3 regions of the Nocardia sp. NBC_01327 genome follow, and region 2 is predicted to be linked to each of the others. Evidence: riboswitches for the same ligand, from Rfam matches in the RefSeq annotation. Region 2 holds a riboswitch; each other region holds the start of a gene.
What was found. Region 2 has a riboswitch for cobalamin ahead of OG326_RS32225 (FecCD family ABC transporter permease). Riboswitches for the same ligand answer to the same signal wherever they lie in the genome.
Positions count from the first base shown of each region.

Region 1 (6,176 bases), 4.2 Mb from region 2:
TCCCGTAGAGCATGCGCAGAATCACCAGCACGGTGAAGTTCGGCGCGAACGCGCAGAGGAATCCGACCACCGAGTACACGGCGACGTTCACCATGAGCGGAACGCGCCGCCCGATCCGGTCGGCCCACAATCCGAACAGCAGCGCCCCCACCGGGCGCATGATCAGCGTCGCGGTGGTGATGAACGCGACCTCACCCTTGGACTTGCCGAAACTCGTGGCGATATCGGCGTAGACGAAGATCACGATGAAGTAGTCGAAGGCGTCCATGGTCCAGCCGAGCTGGGCGGCGATGAACGAATTACGTTGATCCGCAGTGAGTTTTGTCCTCGGTACCGTCGTCATGATTCCCCTCGTCCGCCACCGACCACGCCTCGGCGACAAGAACCCGACCGGTTCGGAAACACCCGAGACAGCAAGCGCATCCATACTGGACCGTTCTCGCCGATCTTGTCGGCCCTTCGCCGACATCCCAGGTCAGTACGGTGTGCCCGCGGCGAAAAGCGCCCGCAGTCGGCTGACTGCGGGCGCTTTGCGTGGGTCGGGCTAGGGGGCGAATCAGCGCACCGCGCGGGCCGCTTCGACCAGATTGCGCAGCGAGGCCTCGACCTCGGCCTGGCCGCGGGTCTTCAGGCCGCAGTCCGGATTGACCCAGAGACGTTCGGCGGGAACCGCTTTCAGCGCCTCACGCAGGGAGGTGGTGATCTCCTCGACCTCCGGGACGCGCGGGGAGTGGATGTCGTAGACACCCGGGCCGACGCCCAGTGAGAAGCCCGCCGCAGTGAGATCGTCGAGGACCTCCATATGCGAGCGCGCGGCCTCGATGGAGGTGACGTCGGCGTCGAGGGCGGCGATGGCGCCGATGACCTCACCGAACTCGGAATAGCAGAGATGCGTGTGGATCTGGGTGGCATCCGAGACGCCGGAGGTCGCGAGCCGGAAGGCGTCGACCGCCCAGGCCAGGTACTGCTGCTTGGCATCGGCCCGCAGCGGGAGCAGCTCGCGCAGGGCGGGCTCGTCGACCTGGATGACGCGGATGCCCGCGGCCTGCAGATCGACCGTCTCGTCCCGAATCGCGAGCGCCACCTGGCGGGCGGTGTCCTCGATCGGCTGGTCGTCGCGCACGAACGACCACGCGAGAATGGTGACCGGACCGGTCAGCATGCCCTTGACCGGCTTATCGGTGAGCGACTGTGCGTAGGCGATCCACTCGACCGTCATCGGATTCGGCCGTGTCACATCGCCGTACAGGATCGGCGGGCGCACGCAGCGGCTGCCGTAGGACTGCACCCAGGCATGTGCGGTGGCATGGAAGCCGGTCAGCTGCTCGGCGAAGTACTGCACCATGTCATTGCGCTCGGGCTCGCCGTGCACCAGCACGTCCAGGCCCAGCTTCTCCTGCAGCGCTATGACATCGGCGATCTCGGCACGCATGCGATCGCGGTACTGCTCGGCCGTGATCGCGCCCTTGGTGAAGGCCGCGCGGTCCTTGCGGATCGCGGTCGTCTGCGGGTAGGAGCCGATCGTGGTGGTCGGCAGCAGCGGCAGCTGCAGCCGTTCCTGTTGCAGCACACGGCGATCCGCGGCCGGGGCGCGGTGGGTGGCGGACTCGCCGAGTGCGCTGAGGCGGGCACGCACGGTGTCATTGCGCAGCCGGGGATCGGTGGCGCGGGCCGCGTGAGCCGCACGGGCAGCGGCCAATTCATCGGCCACCGCCTCGGTGCCCTCGTGCAGTGCGGTGGCCAGCAGGCGCACCTCGGCGACCTTCTCCGCGCCGAAGGCGAGCCACGAGCGCAGCGCCGCATCGATATCGGTCTCCGCCGCAAGCGAATACGGCACATGCAGCAGTGAGCAGGAGGTCGATACCACCAGTGCGCCGGTGCTGCCGAGCAGTGTGCCCAGCACGGCGAGCGCGCGATCGGCATCGGTGCGCCACACATTGCGGCCGTCCACCACACCGGCCACGATCAGCTTGCCCGCGAGTGCCGGGATCGCCGCAATGGCATCGACGGTGGCCCCGGCGGTGAGATCCAGGGTGATGCCCTCGATCCCGGTCGCCGCCAGCACCGGCAGGGCCGCGCCCGGGCGGCCGAAATAGGTGGCCACCAGCAGCGCGGGCCGCTCGGCGAGCGCCGACAGTTCCTCGTACACCCGGCCCACGACGGTGAGCTCGGCCTCGGTCAGATCGGTGACCAGCACCGGCTCGTCGAGCTGCACCCACTGCGCACCCGCCGCGGCGAGCTGACCCAGCAGGTCGATGTACAGCGGCAGCAGGGCGTCGATGCGCCGCAGCGGATCACCCTCGGCGTCCTTGGCCAGCTTCAGGAAGGTGACCGGGCCGATCACGACCGGACGGGCGGGGACGCCGAGCTCCAGGGCCTCGCGCAGCTCGGCGAGGATCTTCTCGGCGTTCAGCGTGAATTCGGTGTGTGCGCCCAGCTCCGGCACCAGGTAGTGGTAGTTGGTGTCGAACCACTTGGTCATTTCCAGGGGTTCGACCGAATCATTGCCGCGCGCCGCCGCGAAATAGCGGTCCAGCGGATCGGCGATACCGGTGACCCGCGGTGGCAGCGCGCCGAACATGGCCGCGGTGTCCAGGATCTGGTCGTAGTAGGAGAAGGTGCCGACCGGAATCGAATCCAGTCCGGCCGCGACGAGCTCGGTGAGCTGGGCGCGGCGCAGCTGCGCGGCGACCGCGTGCAGTTCGTCGGCACCGCTGCGTCCCGCCCAGTAGGACTCGGTCGCGCGCTTGAGTTCACGGTTGGGCCCGATCCGGGGGAGGCCGAGAACTGTTGCGGTGAAAGGGGAATTGTTGGTCACGGCTGTGCTCCAAATGTTCCAATGCCACTGGTCGACGCCACAGGTGAGCACGAACGCAGGAGTCCCCGGGCGCGACGTCGATACGGCGTGCGGGAAGCACCGGTCCGTCCACCCAGTCCACGAGGCGGAGACCGCCGGGTACGGCGTACCCGGCGCATTCGGCAGGTCTTCGGACTCGCAGGCACCGGCCTCTCGGCCGACCTAGTGGCCGTCGCTTCCCAGGTATGAACCCAGTGCTTGTGACGGCGGTCGTTCCTGCATACCGCTGCGGGACAGTGCTGGATTCTCACCAGCTTCCCTCTCACATCCGCATTCGAGGTCGAGTGCGGAAGCTTCGACGCGCGGTGCGATAGGCGGAGGCCTCCAACGCACGCACCGAGCGAACCGATTGCAATACGAGCATATCGGCTCCGCCGGTCGGCCCGGCGCGGGGCAGCGCTTCGCCCCTACCGACGGGTATGCCGGCCGGTCCGTACCGGCGGCTCTTCACCGACTCGACTTAGCAAGTCGGCGAACCCCGGCGGCCGCAATGCGTGGACCTCACAGGAGTGCATGTGTCCAGGTGATGAACAGAAATTCGCAACCGCCCGGTATGTGACTGTGAAGATTGCTGCGAACCCGGCTTCGATGCCCGCCGGGCATACCGGGGCAGGTACCTTAGGCGAATGTTCTCCAAAGTCCTGGTCGCCAACCGCGGCGAGATCGCCATTCGCGCATTCCGCGCGGCCTACGAACTCGGCATCGGCACCGTCGCGGTGTTTCCGTACGAGGACCGCAACTCGGTTCATCGTTTGAAAGCCGACGAGGCGTACCAGATCGGCGAGCCCGGACATCCGGTACGCGCGTACCTGTCCATTGCGGAGATCATCAGCGCGGCCAAGTCCGCCGGCGCCGACGCCATCTACCCCGGCTACGGATTTCTTTCCGAGAACCCGGATCTGGCGGCAGCGTGTGCGGCGGAGGGCATCACCTTCGTCGGGCCGTCGGCGCATGTGCTCGAGCTGACCGGTAACAAGGCGCGCGCGATCGCCGCCGCCAAGGCCGCCGGATTGCCGGTGCTCGCCTCCAGTGAGCCGTCCTCGGAGGTGGACGAATTGGTCGCCGCTGCCGAGAGCATGCACTTCCCGCTCTTCGTGAAGGCTGTGGCCGGTGGTGGCGGGCGCGGTATGCGCCGGGTCGCGGACAAGGCGCAGTTGCGTGAGGCCATCGAAGCCGCTGCGCGGGAGGCGGAGTCGGCGTTCGGTGATGCGACGGTGTTCCTGGAGCAGGCGGTGATCAATCCTCGTCATATCGAGGTGCAGATTCTTGCTGATCAGCGGGGCAATGTGATTCATCTGTTCGAGCGGGATTGTTCGTTGCAGCGGCGGCATCAGAAGGTGATCGAGATGGCGCCCGCGCCGAATCTGGATCCTGCACTGCGGGAGCGGATTTGCGCGGATGCGGTGGCATTCGCGAAGGAGATCAACTATTCCTGCGCGGGGACGGTGGAGTTCCTGCTGGATGAGCGTGGCAATCACGTATTCATCGAGATGAATCCGCGTATTCAGGTGGAGCACACGGTGACCGAGGAGATCACCGATGTGGATCTGGTGCAGTCGCAGATGCGGATCGCGGCGGGGGAGACCCTGGAAGATCTTGGGTTGAGCCAGGATTCGATCGTCATCCGGGGCGCGGCCCTGCAGTGCCGTATCACCACCGAGGATCCGGCCAACGGCTTCCGCCCGGACACCGGTCGTATCACCGGTTACCGCAGTCCCGGCGGCGCGGGTGTGCGCCTCGACGGCGGTACCAATGTCGGTGCGGAGGTCGGTGCGTACTTCGATTCTATGCTGGTGAAGCTCACCTGCCGCGGCCGCGACTTCCAGACCGCCATGGCCCGCGCCCGGCGGTCGGTGGCCGAGTTCCGCATTCGTGGCGTCACGACCAATATTCCGTTCCTGCTGGCGGTGCTCGACGATCCGGACTTCCGGGCCGGACGCGTCACCACCTCGTTCATCGACGAGCGCCCGCAGCTGCTGACGCTGAAGAGCTCGGCCGACCGCGGCACCAAGATCTTGAACTACCTCGCCGACGTCACCGTGAACAAGCCGCACGGGACCCGGCCCACGAAGCTGTACCCGCACGACAAGCTGCCCGCCATCGACACCACCGTGCCGCCGCCGGCCGGATCGCGGCAGCGTCTGCTGGAACTGGGGCCGGAGGGCTTCGCCCGGGCGCTGCGGGCGCAGCCCGGTGTGGCGGTCACCGACACCACCTTCCGTGACGCGCACCAGTCGCTGCTGGCCACCCGGGTGCGGACCAATGGTCTGCTGGATGTGGCGGGGCATGTCGCGCGTTTGACGCCGGAGCTGCTGTCTATCGAATGCTGGGGTGGGGCAACGTATGACGTGGCGTTGCGGTTCCTGTACGAGGATCCGTGGGAGCGGTTGGCCGTACTGCGTGAAGCCGTGCCGAATATCAACCTGCAGATGCTGCTGCGCGGTCGTAATACCGTCGGCTATACGCCCTACCCCGAAAAGGTCACGCGCGCTTTCGTTTCCGAAGCGACGGCAACGGGCATCGATATCTTCCGTATCTTCGACGCGCTCAACAATGTCGATCAGATGCGCCCGGCGATCGACGCGGTGTGCGAAACCGGCACTGCCGTAGCGGAAGTCGCCATGAGCTACACCGGCGATCTGTCCAACCCGAACGAGAACCTCTACACCCTCGACTACTACCTCAAGCTCGCCGAGCAGATCGTCGAGGCCGGGGCGCACATCATCGGCATCAAGGACATGGCGGGCCTGCTGCGTGCACCGGCCGCCGCGACCCTGGTGACCGCGCTGCGGCGCGAATTCGACCTGCCGGTGCATGTGCACACCCACGACACCCCGGGCGGGCAGCTCGCCACCTATCTGTCGGCGTGGCAGGCCGGAGCGGATGCCGTCGACGGTGCGAGTGCGCCGATGGCCGGTACCACCAGTCAGCCCGCGCTGTCGGCAATCGTTGCCGCAGCGGCGAATTCACCGCACGATACCGGGCTGAGCCTGCAGAATGTGTGTGACCTGGAGCCGTACTGGGAGTCGCTGCGCAAGGTCTACGGGCCCTTCGAATCCGGGCTGCCGGGCCCGACGGGACGCGTGTACACCCACGAGATTCCCGGCGGGCAGTTGTCGAATCTGCGGCAGCAGGCGATTGCGCTGGGTCTGGGTGATCAGTTCGAGGAGGTCGAGGCCAAATATGCTGCGGCCGACCGTCTTCTGGGTCGTTTGGTCAAGGTGACCCCGTCCTCCAAGGTCGTCGGCGACCTGGCTTTGGCGCTCGTCGGCTCCGGTGTTGATGTCGAGGATTTCGCTTCCGATCCGGGTCGTTACGA
Region 1 is NZ_CP108383.1:2,766,524-2,772,699, forward strand. It holds gene OG326_RS12175 (MFS transporter) at 1-343, opposite strand, end outside; gene metE (5-methyltetrahydropteroyltriglutamate--homocysteine S-methyltransferase) at 557-2,818, opposite strand; cobalamin riboswitch at 2,962-3,157, opposite strand; gene OG326_RS12185 (pyruvate carboxylase) at 3,484-6,176, shown strand, end outside.
Region 1: it holds a riboswitch for cobalamin, as region 2 does, so the genes downstream of both, metE (5-methyltetrahydropteroyltriglutamate--homocysteine S-methyltransferase) here and OG326_RS32225 (FecCD family ABC transporter permease) in region 2, are expected to answer to the same signal.

Region 2 (6,176 bases):
GGGCTGCTCGGCAGCGGTGAATGTGGTTGCCACTAGCGGTGTTCCAGGCTGCTGGAGTCGAGCACGCCGTGGCGCGAGCACTTGGCCCACCACCCGTCCGGGCTCACCTGCACGACCATGCGGCGGCCGCAGTTCTCACAGAACCGCGGCGGCTCCAAACCCAGGGCGGCAGCGGCGGGGACGGCGTCTTCCAGACCCGGCACCACCCGCTTGCCCGTGAAGGGGTTGTAGCGCTCCTCTATATCCACGACCACCTCAGTGCTCAGCTTCTGTGAAGTGCAGCCTCGACGAGCTGCGCCGGTACCTGTATGTACGGTACCGGCTTCCGATGGCCCGCTGCGCTCAGAAGGATTCGTTGAGCGCCTTGATCGGCATCTTGAGCTCGCCGAGCAGATCGATATCGGCCTCGGCGGGTCGGCCCAGGGTGGTCAGGTAATTGCCGACGATGACGGCATTGATGCCGCCGAGGATGCCCTGCTTGGCGCCGAGATCGCCGAGGGTGATCTCACGACCGCCCGCGAAGCGCAGGATGGTGCGCGGCAGGGCGAGGCGGAAGGCCGCGACGGCGCGCAGCGCGTCGGAGGCGGGCAGCACCTCGAGGTCGCCGAAGGGGGTGCCGGGGCGCGGGTTGAGGAAGTTCAGCGGGACCTCGTCCGGCTCCAATTCGGCGAGCTGGACGGCGAATTCGGCACGCTGCTCCAGGGATTCGCCCATGCCGAGGATGCCGCCGGAGCAGACCTCCATACCGGCCTCACGCACCATGCGCAGGGTGTCCCAGCGCTCCTCGTAGGAGTGCGTGGTGACCACGTTCGGGAAGTGCGACTTGGCGGTCTCGAGGTTGTGGTTGTAGCGGTGCACGCCCATGGCGGCGAGCTGATCGACCTGCTCCTGGTTGAGCATGCCGAGCGAGCAGGCGACCTGGATGTCGACTTCGTTGCGAATGGCCTCGACGCCCGCGGCGACCTGCGCCATGAGCCGGGCATCCGGGCCGCGCACGGCGGCGACGATGCAGAATTCGGTGGCGCCGGATTTGGCGGTCTGCTTGGCGGCCTCGACCAGGCTCGGGATATCGAGCCAGGCGGCGCGCACCGGCGACTGGAAAAGGCCGGACTGCGAACAGAAGTGGCAGTCCTCGGGGCAGCCGCCGGTCTTGAGGGAGATGATGCCCTCGACCTCGACCTCGGGGCCGCACCACTTCATGCGCACGTCGTGGGCGAGAGCGAGCAGCTCCTCGAGCCGATCGTCGCCGAGGCGCAATACCTCGAGGGTCTGCTCCTGATTGAGTGCGACGCCGCGCTCGAGCACCTGCTCGCGCGCGATCGTCAGAATGTCTTCCCCTGCCGCGCTTGCGGCTTCGGTCCTGACGGCTGCCTGGGTCATGCGCGCGAATCCCTTCATCCGGCCGGTGTGGCCGAGCAACTTGAACGGTGTTCAGGGTAGGCTAGCAGTCCGGAACGTGAGCCGGAACACGAAGGGGTCGGAATCTCAGTGCAACTGCACCGCACGGACGTGGTCGACGGGGCCATCGCCATCCTCGATCAGTACGGACTCGCCGATCTGACCATGCGGCGGCTCGCGAGTTCCCTGCATGTGCAGCCCGGCGCGCTGTACTGGCACTTCCCGAACAAGCAGGCGCTGCTCGGCGCCGTCGCCGACCGCGTGCTGGCGCCCATGGACGAACCTGTCGAATCCGGCGAATGGTCCGGCCAGATCACCGAATTGGCGCACCGCCTCCGCTCCTGCCTGCTCGCCTACCGCGACGGCGCCGAATTGGTCTCGGCCACATACGCTTCCAGGCTCACCACCAGCAAGGGCCGGGAACGCCTGGCAGGGGCGGCGATTCGCGCCGGCATGACCCGCGAGGAAGCCGACCTCGCCGCCTACACCCTGCTCTACTACGTCCTCGGCCAGACGGTTGACGAGCAATCCCGCATGCAAATGGACTCCGTAGGCGCCCTCGCCGAAGAATCCTCCCCCCTCTACGACAGCCCCGACGCCACCGCCCGCTTCGACTTCGGCCTGCAACTCTTCATCAGCGGCGTCCGCCACCTCCTCGGCACCCGAGTCCGCTGACCGGCTCCATCACCGCCCTCATACAGAACAGCTCTCACCAGAGCTGTTCGGCTGCGACAAATCCGGTGCTGTCGGTACATCCACGGACTGATCCGAATGGGCGCCAAACCAGCCCACCCAGAGCCAACCGCCTCACGGCGCATCGGAAAACACGTCTTCGGATCGAACAGCACGCGGCCGCACCGAACAACGCCAGCACTATCTGTTTGCCTCCGACATAGGCTGCGCCGCCGAAGAGAGCACCGCGGGGCAGCGCTGCTTCGTACCGAACAGCGCGCCTCTGGCCGAACAGCGCGCCTCTGGCCGAACAGCGCGCCTCTGGCCGAACAGCACGTCTCTGGCCGAACAGCACGTCTTTGGATCTCACAGCGCGTCTCTGGATCTCACAGCGTGTGCAAGCGTTGTGCGGCCAGAGATGTGTTGTCGACGGGGGCGCTCGTGGTTCGGGGGTGGCGATTGGGTAGCAAATCGGACTTATCGGGCGGCGGGGTAGGGTTCGGGGCTGTTGTTGTCGGCAGGTGTGGGAATCCGGTGTGAGTCCGGAGCGGTCGCGCCACTGTGAGTGTCCGGACCTGTTCGGATGCGAGTCAGACCTCCCCTGCCACGGAGTTCTCTGGAGAGGCCGCGGGTTGCCGATGGAGTTTCAGCGATGAGTCGTGCGCGGCTTTCGATCGCTCTGCCCCTGCTGGGGGTGCTGCTGGTGGTCGCCATGGTGATCGCGACCGGGTTCGGGGCCGAGAACATTCCGGTGTCTTCGGTCGTCGAGGTAGTGCGGCGGCGGATCGGTGGGCTCGCGCCCGAGGATCTGGGGCTGGACACGATTGTGTGGCAGTTGCGGGTGCCGCGGACGGTGCTCGCGGCCATTGTCGGTGCGGGGCTCGCGGTGGCGGGGGCGGCTATGCAGACACTTGTGCGCAACCCGCTGGCCGATCCGTATCTGCTGGGCGTCTCCTCCGGGGCCGGGGTCGGTGCGGCGGCGGTCATCACCTCGGGGATGTTCGCGGGAGCGGGGATGTGGGCGCTGTCGACCGGGGCGCTGGCGGGGGCGCTGGTCGCCGCCGCAGCGGTATTCCTGATCGCCATGGCGCAGGGCGGGCTAACTCCACTGCGATTGGTGCTCACCGGGACTGTGCTGGGCTCCGCCTTCGCGGCGCTCAGCAGTTATCTCATCTTCCGCAGCAGTGAGCCGGCCGCCGCACAATCGGTGCTGTTCTGGCTGCTGGGCAGTCTCTCAGGGGCGGATTGGACGCGAATCCTGTTGCCCGCCTGCGTGGTCGGAGCGAGCCTGCTGGCGCTGCTGATCGCCGCCAATTGGCTGGACGCGCTCAATCTGGGCGCGGATGCCGCCGCCTCGGTGGGAGTTCCCGTGCGCGAGCTGCGAATCGCGCTCTTCGTCCTGCTGGCGGTGCTCGTCGGCGTGCTGGTGGCCGTCTCCGGCGGCATCGGCTTCGTCGGCCTGGTGGTCCCCCACGCCGCGCGCCTGCTGGTCGGCCCCCGCCACCGCGCACTCCTCCCCGCCGCCGCCCTCTGCGGTGCGTTCTTCCTGGTGGTCGCGGACGCCGCCACCCGGGTCCTGGTGCGCCCCACCGAAATCCCGGTCGGCGTCCTCACGGGCCTGATCGGCGCACCGGCCTTCCTCATCCTCATGGGCCGTCGCCGTTACCGATTCGGTGCGGCATGACCGACAACGGCACTGGGTCGGAGCCGGTTTCGGAGGACATCACCGCGGCGGCGGGAGTCGACGACGCTGCCGCCACGAAAGGCCACGACGCCGCGGTAAAGGACGCTGCGGTAAAGGACGCCGCGGTAAAGGCAGGGGCGACAACTGGATCCCTGGCAGACAACGGCGATGCGGGAGCCGCACCCCGACATCCCGGCATGCCTGTGGCCGGGATCCACCGGGATCGGCTGAGCGGCAGCAGGTTTGGATCCCGGCCACAAGCGCGCCGGGATAACGGGGGGATGCTCGCAGGCAGGAGCACGCCAGCCGACGAAGGCACGCCAGCCGACGGAAGCACGCCAGCCGATGAGTATGCGTTGGTGGTGCGGGAGTTGGGGTGTGCGGCTGGGCGGCGGAATGTGTTGGAGGGGGTGGGGTTTGCGGTTCGAGCCGGGGAGACGGTGGGGATTGTCGGGCCCAATGGGAGTGGGAAGACGACGCTGTTGCGGACGCTTGCCGGGCTGGTGAAGCCGGTGCGGGGGCAGGTTGTGGTGGAGGGGCGGGAGCTGCACCGGCTTTCGGCCCGGGAGCGGGCTCGGCGGGTGGGGTTCGTGGCGCAGGATCAGTCGGCGTCGGAGGATTTGCTGGTCGGGGAATTGGTGGCGCTCGGGCGGACGCCGTATCTGCCGCCGTGGGGTGGGGGCGGTCCCGAGGAGCGGCAGACCATCGAAGATGCCTTGCGGAGTGTGGATTTGGCGGGGTTCGCGGGGCGGGCGGTGAGCAGGCTGTCCGGGGGTGAGCGGCAGCGGGTGCTGCTGGCGCGGGCGCTGGCGCAGGAGACGCCGCTGCTGCTGCTCGATGAGCCGACCAATCATCTCGACGTCACCCATCAGCTGCAATTGCTGGAATTGGCACGGGGATTGGATCGCACGGTGGTCACCAGCCTGCATGATCTGGCGCTGGCCGATCAGCACTGCGATCGGGTGCTGGTGCTGCACGAGGGCCGGGCGCATCCGCTCGAACCGCCCGATATCGCTTTGCGGACCGAGGTTCTCGACACCGTGTTCGGTGTGCATGCCATTCGGGTTCCGCATCCGGATACCGGTCGACCACATCTGCTGATCAGCGCGCGAAAGGCACAGTCGTGAAACAACTCTCCCGGATCGTCGCGGCCACGGCACTGGCGGGCGCGCTGGCGGCCTGCAGCACTCCGCACACCGCGACCGGCAATCTGACCGTCCGCAATTGCGGTGTGGACGCGGCATTCCCGTCGCCCGCGCAGCGCATGTTCGTCAATGACGGCAATCTGATCTCCACGGTGCTGGCACTGGGCGCACAGGATCAGGTGGTCGCGGTATCGAGTCTGAAGCGTGATGCCGATACGCTGCGCCGCCACTACGGCGATGCCGTGGACACGCTCAATTCCGTTGCGCCCGACTATCCGTCGCGCGAGACGGTGCTCGCGCAGCGGCCCGATGTCATGGTCGCCGGGTGGAACTACGGCTACTCCGAGGCCGCCAATCTCACCCCTGATTCCCTGCGCGCCGCCGGTGTCGCCCCCTATGTGCTCACCGAGAGCTGCCGCCGTCCCGACGGCGAACGCGGCATCACCGATGCCTGGACCGCCCTGCACACCGACCTCACCGATCTCGGCGCGATCACCGGCCGCACCGATCGCGCCACCGAACTCACCGCAGATCTCGATCGGCGCCTCACCGCCCTGCGCGCGGCGCCGCAACCGGAACACCGTCCCACCGTCTTCCTCTTCGACAGCGCCTCCGACACCGTCTTCTCCAGTGGCAAATACGGTGCGCCCCAGGCGATTCTGGATTCGGCCGGCGCTCGCAATGCCCTCGACGATGTTGCCGACACCTGGACCGCCGTCTCCTGGGAGCGTCTTGTCGCGGCCGATCCGGACGCCATCGTCTTCGTCGACTATCCCCCGCAGTCCTTCCAGCAGAAGGTGGATCTGCTGCGGTCCAAGCCCGGTATCCAAAATCTGCGGGCGGTCACGCAAGCCCGCTTCCTGAATCTGCCCTACGCCCTGTGGACCAGCGGACCGTTGAATATCGATGCCGCAGAACAGGTCCGGGCGCAGCTGGAACGCTGGAATCTCGTACCAGCCTCGGCCATCCGCCCGGCATCCGACGATACGGTGCGCTGAGATCGACCCGATCACTCAATGCCCGCTCAATGCCCGCTCAATGCCGCGGCAGTGAGCGATTCCCGCTGCACCAGCCGGATGAACGGCACCACCTGCTGCTCGATCAGCGCGTTGTACTCCTGCGGCCGCTGAATCGGATTGGCATGCTCGGTATTTCGGGTGAACGCCACCATCAGCGTGCCGTCCACCCCGCCGACCTGGTCGACGAGCACCCGATGGGAGTACTCCACATCCACGATCGGATCGCGCCAGCCCTCGTGCGGGCGAATATAGACAATG
Region 2 is NZ_CP108383.1:6,966,862-6,973,037, forward strand. It holds gene OG326_RS32205 (DUF2567 domain-containing protein) at 1-33, opposite strand, end outside; gene bsaP (biotin synthase auxiliary protein BsaP) at 33-248, opposite strand; gene bioB (biotin synthase BioB) at 343-1,380, opposite strand; gene OG326_RS32220 (TetR/AcrR family transcriptional regulator C-terminal domain-containing protein) at 1,489-2,073, shown strand; cobalamin riboswitch at 2,549-2,688, shown strand; gene OG326_RS32225 (FecCD family ABC transporter permease) at 2,723-3,754, shown strand; gene OG326_RS32230 (ABC transporter ATP-binding protein) at 4,165-4,881, shown strand; gene OG326_RS32235 (ABC transporter substrate-binding protein) at 4,878-5,897, shown strand; gene OG326_RS32240 (alpha/beta hydrolase) at 5,924-6,176, opposite strand, start outside.

Region 3 (6,176 bases), 4.3 Mb from region 2:
GTTCGGGTCGGTGGAGTGGTAGCGCCGGGTCCACTCCGGGTCCTCGGCGGTGGAGATCTTGTTCCACAGCTCGATCGTGTCGGGGCGCTGGGCCCGCTCCGGCGCGTACGAGCGCTCGTGGTGCCAGGCGCCGTCCTGCAGGGCGACCGCGAAGATGTACATGACCGAGTGGTCCAGAGTTTCGCGCGAGGCCTGGGGATCGAACTTCTGCGGATCGCCCGAACCGGTGCCGATCACATAGTGGGTGTGATGGCTGGTGTGCAGCACGATCGAGGCGATCTGGTCGAGGTCGCCGATCCGATCGCGCATGCGGCGGGCCAGGTCGATGGGCGCCTGGCTCTGGTACTCGGCCGAATGCTCCTTGGTGTAGGAGTCCAGAATGCCGCGCTTGGCCTCACCCGGTCCGGGCAGCGGCACCGAGTACTCCGCCTTCGGTCCGCCGAGCAGCCAGGCGATGACGCCGTCCTCGCCCTCCCAGATCGGCGACGGCGCACCCTCGCCGCGCAGCGCGCGGTCCACGGCTTCGACGGCCATCTTCCCGGCGAAGGCGGGGGCGTACGCCTTCCAGCTGGAGATCTCGCCCTTGCGGGACTGCCGGGTCGCGGTGGTGGTGTGCAGCGCCTGGCCGACGGCCTGATAGATGGTCTCGGTCTCGAGGCCGAGCAGGGTGCCGATGCCCGCGGCGGCCGAGGGGCCGAGGTGGGCGACGTGGTCGATCTTGTGCTCGTGCAGGCAGATTGCGCGCACCAGATCGATCTGGATCTCGTAACCGGTGGCAAGGCCGCGAATCAGATCCGCGCCGGTGCGGCCGGCGTGCTGGGCGACGGCCAGGATCGGCGGAATATTGTCGCCGGGATGCGAGTACTCCGCGGCCAGGAAGGTGTCGTGGAAGTCCAACTCGCGCACCGCGACTCCATTGGCCCACGCGGCCCACTCCGGTGAGTACGAGCCGCCGGCGCCGAAGACGGTCGAGCCGGGCAGGTACGGATGCGAAAGCGCCTGGGCGCGAGCATTGGCCACCGGCCGCCGGGTCACCGAGGCGGCGGCGACGGCCGCATTGTCGATGATCCGGTTGATGATCATCTCCTGCGTTTCCGCGGCGACCGCCACCGGATCCGCGGCAACCTCCGCGATACGCCAGGCGAGATGTTCTTCGCGGGGGAACTGCTCCGCGGAACGGTGCGTGCGAACGAGATGATTCTTCACTGCCGAGGACCTCCAGACATCGATTTCACCGGGTACTTTTCGCACGCTACACAGCATGAGAATTGAGGGATATACCCCGCAAATGCCTATTTTTGTGGAAGGCAATCGGTGAATTTGTAAAAGTTGTAAAAGTATGAAGTGCTAGATTTCGACCATGCAGAAGATGTACGCGGGCGGGAGGTTGCGCACGCTGCGGGAACAGCGGGGGCTCTCGCAATCGGCGATGGCCAAGCTGCTCGGGCTTTCGGTCAGTTACATCAATCAGCTCGAGCACGACCAGCGACCGCTGACGGTGCCGGTGCTGCTGCGGCTCAATTCAAGTTTCGATCTCGATATGGGTTTCTTCGCCGCCGATACCGATGCCCGGCTGATCGCGGACCTACAGGACGTCTTCGCCGAAGACGCCGAGGGCGCCGGAATCACCACCGCCGAGATCGACGATCTGGTGGCGCGCATCCCGGCTGCTGGGCGCATGCTGGTGGGACTGCATCGGCGGCTGCGCGGCGCGACGGAGCAACTCGAACGGGTATCGGCCGGAATCGACGGTGTCCCAGGCGATCCCACCGTCGCCATGCCCTACGAAGATGTGCGCGACTACTTCTACGATCGCCGCAATCATGTGCCCGCGCTCGATGCCGCCGCCGAAGAACTGTTCTCCCGCAGCGGGCTCACCCTCGGCGGACTCGATCTGCAATTGACCCTGCTGCTGCGCGAGCAGCACGGCATCGCGGTGGTGATCCGTACCGACGACCCGGACCATCCGGGCCCGAAGCGCCTCTACGATCCGCAGGCCCGCGTCCTGACCCTGGCCCGCCGGCTCACGCCGGGTCAGCGCGCCTTCCAATTGGCCACCCAGCTGGCCTTTCTCACACAGGGCCCGGCCATTGCCGATCTCATCGACGAGGCCGAGACCATGCCGGATCGCTCCCGCAGCCTGCTGCGCATCGGCCTGGCCAATTACTTCGCCGGTGCGCTCATCCTTCCGTACACCCAATTCTGGGATGCGGCAGAGACTTTGCGCTACGACATCGAACTGCTGGCCGCCAAGTTCGAGGTCGGCTTCGAAACGGTGTGTCATCGGCTCTCGAGCCTGCAGCGACCCGGGAAGCGCGGGGTGCCGTTCTTCTTCGTCCGCACCGATCGGGCCGGGAATATCTCGAAACGGCAGTCCGCCACCGCTTTCCACTTCTCCCGGGTCGGCGGCAGCTGCCCGCTGTGGGTGGTGCACGAGGCGTTCTCCACGCCGGGGCGCATTCGCAGGCAGATCGCCCGCATGCCCGACGGCCGCAACTACCTGTGGCTGGCCCGCACCACCGACGAGAACACGCCCGGCTTCCTCTCGCCGAAGCGCGACTTCGCCATCGGACTCGGTTGCGATCTGGCATACGCGCACAAGCTCGTCTACTCGCACAGCCTGCCGATCGACGACCCGCGCAGCGCGGTGCCGATCGGTGCGGGCTGCAAGGTCTGCGAGCGCACCGACTGCGCACAGCGGGCATTCCCGCAGCTGGGCCGACCGATTCGGGTGGACGACAACAGTTCCCTCAACATCCCGTACGTGCCCACCGCGGCGGGCTGATCCCGCGGCCGCCGCGCGATGGCGCGATCTCATCTGTTGGCACCCCGATTGACCAGCGCATCAGGGGTTTCGTATGGTGATGTGAGCGATGATTCGAGGAACCTGGTGCAAACCCAGGACGGTCGCGCCACTGTGAGCACTTCCCTTTCCGGACGTGCGAGTCAGACACTCGAAGAGCCGTGCAATACCAACGACCGGGGACGCGTACATCCCCGCAAGGTTCAGGAGAGTTTCATGGCTACGTCTTACGTCCCCCAATCCGGGGTGGAAACACTTTCGCTCCCCACGACGGCCATGTGGCTGGCGGGCACCACTTTGCTGGCGCTGCTCGCCTACTACTTCATCGGCATCGATCAGGGCGCTGTCTCGATCTTCGGCAGCGATATGCATGTGCACGAGTTCGTGCACGACGCTCGGCATTTCCTCGGCTTCCCCTGCCATTAATCAGGGAAGAGAGTCGACACAATGGAAAAGCGAATCATCTTCCGGGGCCTGCTCGTAGGGGCGCTCGGAGGTCTTCTGGCGTTCCTGTTCGCCCGCATCCTGGCTGAACCGGTCATCAGCCGCGCCATCGATTACGAGTCCGGCCGCGACGACGCCCAGATGGCCTTGGACAAGGCCGCGGGCAAACCGATGGCCGATATGGGCCCGGAGATCTTCAGCCGGGGCATCCAGTCCAATGTCGGTATCGGCTTCGGCATGATCCTGTTCGGCATCGCCATGGGCGCGCTGTTCGCGACCGCGTACTGCGTATGCGTCGGCCGGGTCGGCAAGCTCACCCCGCGCAATCTCGCGCTGGTGGTGGCCGGTGGCATGTTCCTGGTGTTCTACGGTGTCCCGTTCCTGAAGTACCCGGCCAATCCGCCGTCGATCGGGCATCCGGACACCATCAAGGAGCGCACGGGTCTGTACGTGGCAATGATCGTGATCACCGGCATTCTGCTGCTGGGCGCGATCTGGCTGGGTCGCAGACTGCAAGCGCGACTGGGCAACTGGAACGCGACGATCGTGGCCGGCGTGGCCTTCGCGGTGGTGGTCGGCATCGTGATCGCACTGCTGCCGTCGCTGGGTCATCTCTCGGCCAACAAGTCCGAGTTCGGTGATTTCACAACCGAGACGCCGCAGCCGCTGACCGATCCGTCCGGCAAGATCGTCTACCCCGGATTCCCGGCCGACGACCTGTTCCTGTTCCGGTTCTATTCCTTTGCCGCCCAGCTGATTCTGTGGACGGTCATCGGAGTCGGATTCGCCACCCTGGCGCCGCGCCTGTTCGGCCGCCAGACCAGTCCCGCACCGATCGTCGCGGCGGCTTCCCCGGCATGAGCGCGGTCACCCGGCTCACGCTGATCTCGCACGCCATGACCGAGGCCATGGCAGCGGCGCGATTCGCCGCTGACGAACCCCTCAGCGAGCTGGGCCTGCGCTCCGTGCAGAAAGCTGATCACAGCACCCTCCGGGCCGACCTGATCCAGGCCGGCCCGGAGGCCCGCACGGCCCAGACCGCCGCACAGCTGGGCCTGACCGCCGGCCCCGAACCCGCACTGCGCGACCTGGATTGCGGCGCCTGGACCGGTTCCGGCATGGGCGATATCGCCCCCGAACAGCTGATGGGCTGGCTGACCGATCCGGATCACCGCTCACACGACGGCGAATCGATCACCGCCCTCATCGAGCGCGTCCGCACGTGGATGGACACCCTCGCCCAAGACCCACAGCGCATTCTCGCGGTCACGCACCCCGCTGTCATACGTGCCACGATCCTGATCGCACTGTCCGCGCCCGCAACATCCTTCTGGCGCATCGATATCCCGCCACTGAGCGCCACCACCCTGCACCAGCGCGGCGGCGCATGGACATTGCGCGAGACCGCACTGCCCCTCTGACTACCGAGTGCTGCCCCGCTAATTACACGGAATCCGCAGCAGGTCAATGCGTTTGGACGGGCGTGGTGTTCGATGAAGGGGATATCGAACACCACGCCCGCATCGGAAAGGATAGCGGCAAAGGGCGATTCCGTCAGGTGCTGGTTTCGCTGGTTCGGATCGCGACCACGATCGGTGAGCGGTGATATGCGGTGGAAACTGCTACCAGCCAGGCGATTTCGCCCATGAAGGTGGGGCGGTCGGGGCGGCGGAAGGTCTCGCCGGCGTCTATCGGAGCTGACTCGCTCAGATAGGCGCGCAGGGCATGCGCGATGCGGGCGGCCTCTACTGCCGCCGCTCGCTCGCCGGCGGGGATATTCAGCTCGTCGGCGACTTGCTCTGCCCGAGCGGTGATTTCGGGGCTCAGATACGGCTGCAGGAGCAGGAGGGCATCGCGGATCTCGATGACCCGGCGGTACAGCCGATCGCGGGAGATTCCACGGGTATTCGGCACCACGCGCGTGACTTCGGGAGCGGCCGCGCACAGTGCCGACCAGAGCGGATACAGCCGGGGATAGGCGCGGGTGCGCTGGATGCCGGCCATCGCCTGCGGTAGCAGCGACGGGCACAGGTAGCCGAACAGCATGATGGCCGCGCCGATACTGGCGAAGGCGGGGGCGATGTCGATATTCAAGCGGCGGGCCGAGATTCCCGCCCATGCGGCCACCAGCGCGAGGGTTTTGCCGATGCTGTACCCGACCGCGATGACGGAGCCCACGGCCAGCAGGCGCAGTCCCCGGCGCAGCCATGGCTGCTCCCGCACATCAGGTAGCCAGCTGCGGCACAGCATGATGATGCGCAGCAGCGCGAGGGTGTACGCGCACAGGTAGAGGCAGAGGAACGCATCGACCATCGGTGTGGTCGCATAGTGATAGTCGAAGTCCGTCGCGTGGCTTTCGCCGTGAACCGGCGCCGCGAAGAACAGCACGGCCATCGTCGCGACCACTGCCAGATTCACCAGTATCACGTTGCGGCTGTTGATATGTGGGCTGGTGTCGGCGGATGCTTCGGGCACGATCAGATACGTCGTCCAGACGATCTGCGCCATGACCGCGGTGGTGATGGCCGAGTAGACGATCAGCGTCGCCAGATTGGGTATTCCGCTGACCCGCCCGATCCACTCGTAGGTTTGCGGCACCGCAGCCTCGAAACCTACTGCCGTACAGGCGATGGCGACAACAACGGCCCAGCGGGCCGTGGCTTGCGGATTGCGGGCGGCCAGTATGAGCCGCCAGAGGCAAACCCCGGCGGCCAGCGCTCCGACACTTCCGTAGACGAGGGCGAATTGCACGGCCGTCAGTCGATTCCGGGACCGAAGGTATCGAGCAGACTGCGAATATCGGCGGGCGCGTTATCGGGCAGTACCCATTCCGCGCGCGGCGTCCAGCGCGTGATGTGGTGTGCCATCAGCAGATCGGCGATGCGCTCGGCCTCCTGCTCCTCGCGCTCGGAGGAGCAGGTGCGGCCCA
Region 3 is NZ_CP108383.1:2,143,524-2,149,699, reverse strand. It holds gene prpD (2-methylcitrate dehydratase PrpD) at 1-1,206, opposite strand, end outside; gene OG326_RS09340 (short-chain fatty acyl-CoA regulator family protein) at 1,361-2,785, shown strand; cobalamin riboswitch at 2,843-2,981, shown strand; gene OG326_RS09335 (CbtB domain-containing protein) at 3,020-3,229, shown strand; gene OG326_RS09330 (CbtA family protein) at 3,251-4,108, shown strand; gene OG326_RS09325 (histidine phosphatase family protein) at 4,105-4,668, shown strand; gene OG326_RS09320 (MAB_1171c family putative transporter) at 4,802-5,998, opposite strand; gene OG326_RS09315 (hypothetical protein) at 6,004-6,176, opposite strand, start outside.
Region 3: it holds a riboswitch for cobalamin, as region 2 does, so the genes downstream of both, OG326_RS09335 (CbtB domain-containing protein) here and OG326_RS32225 (FecCD family ABC transporter permease) in region 2, are expected to answer to the same signal.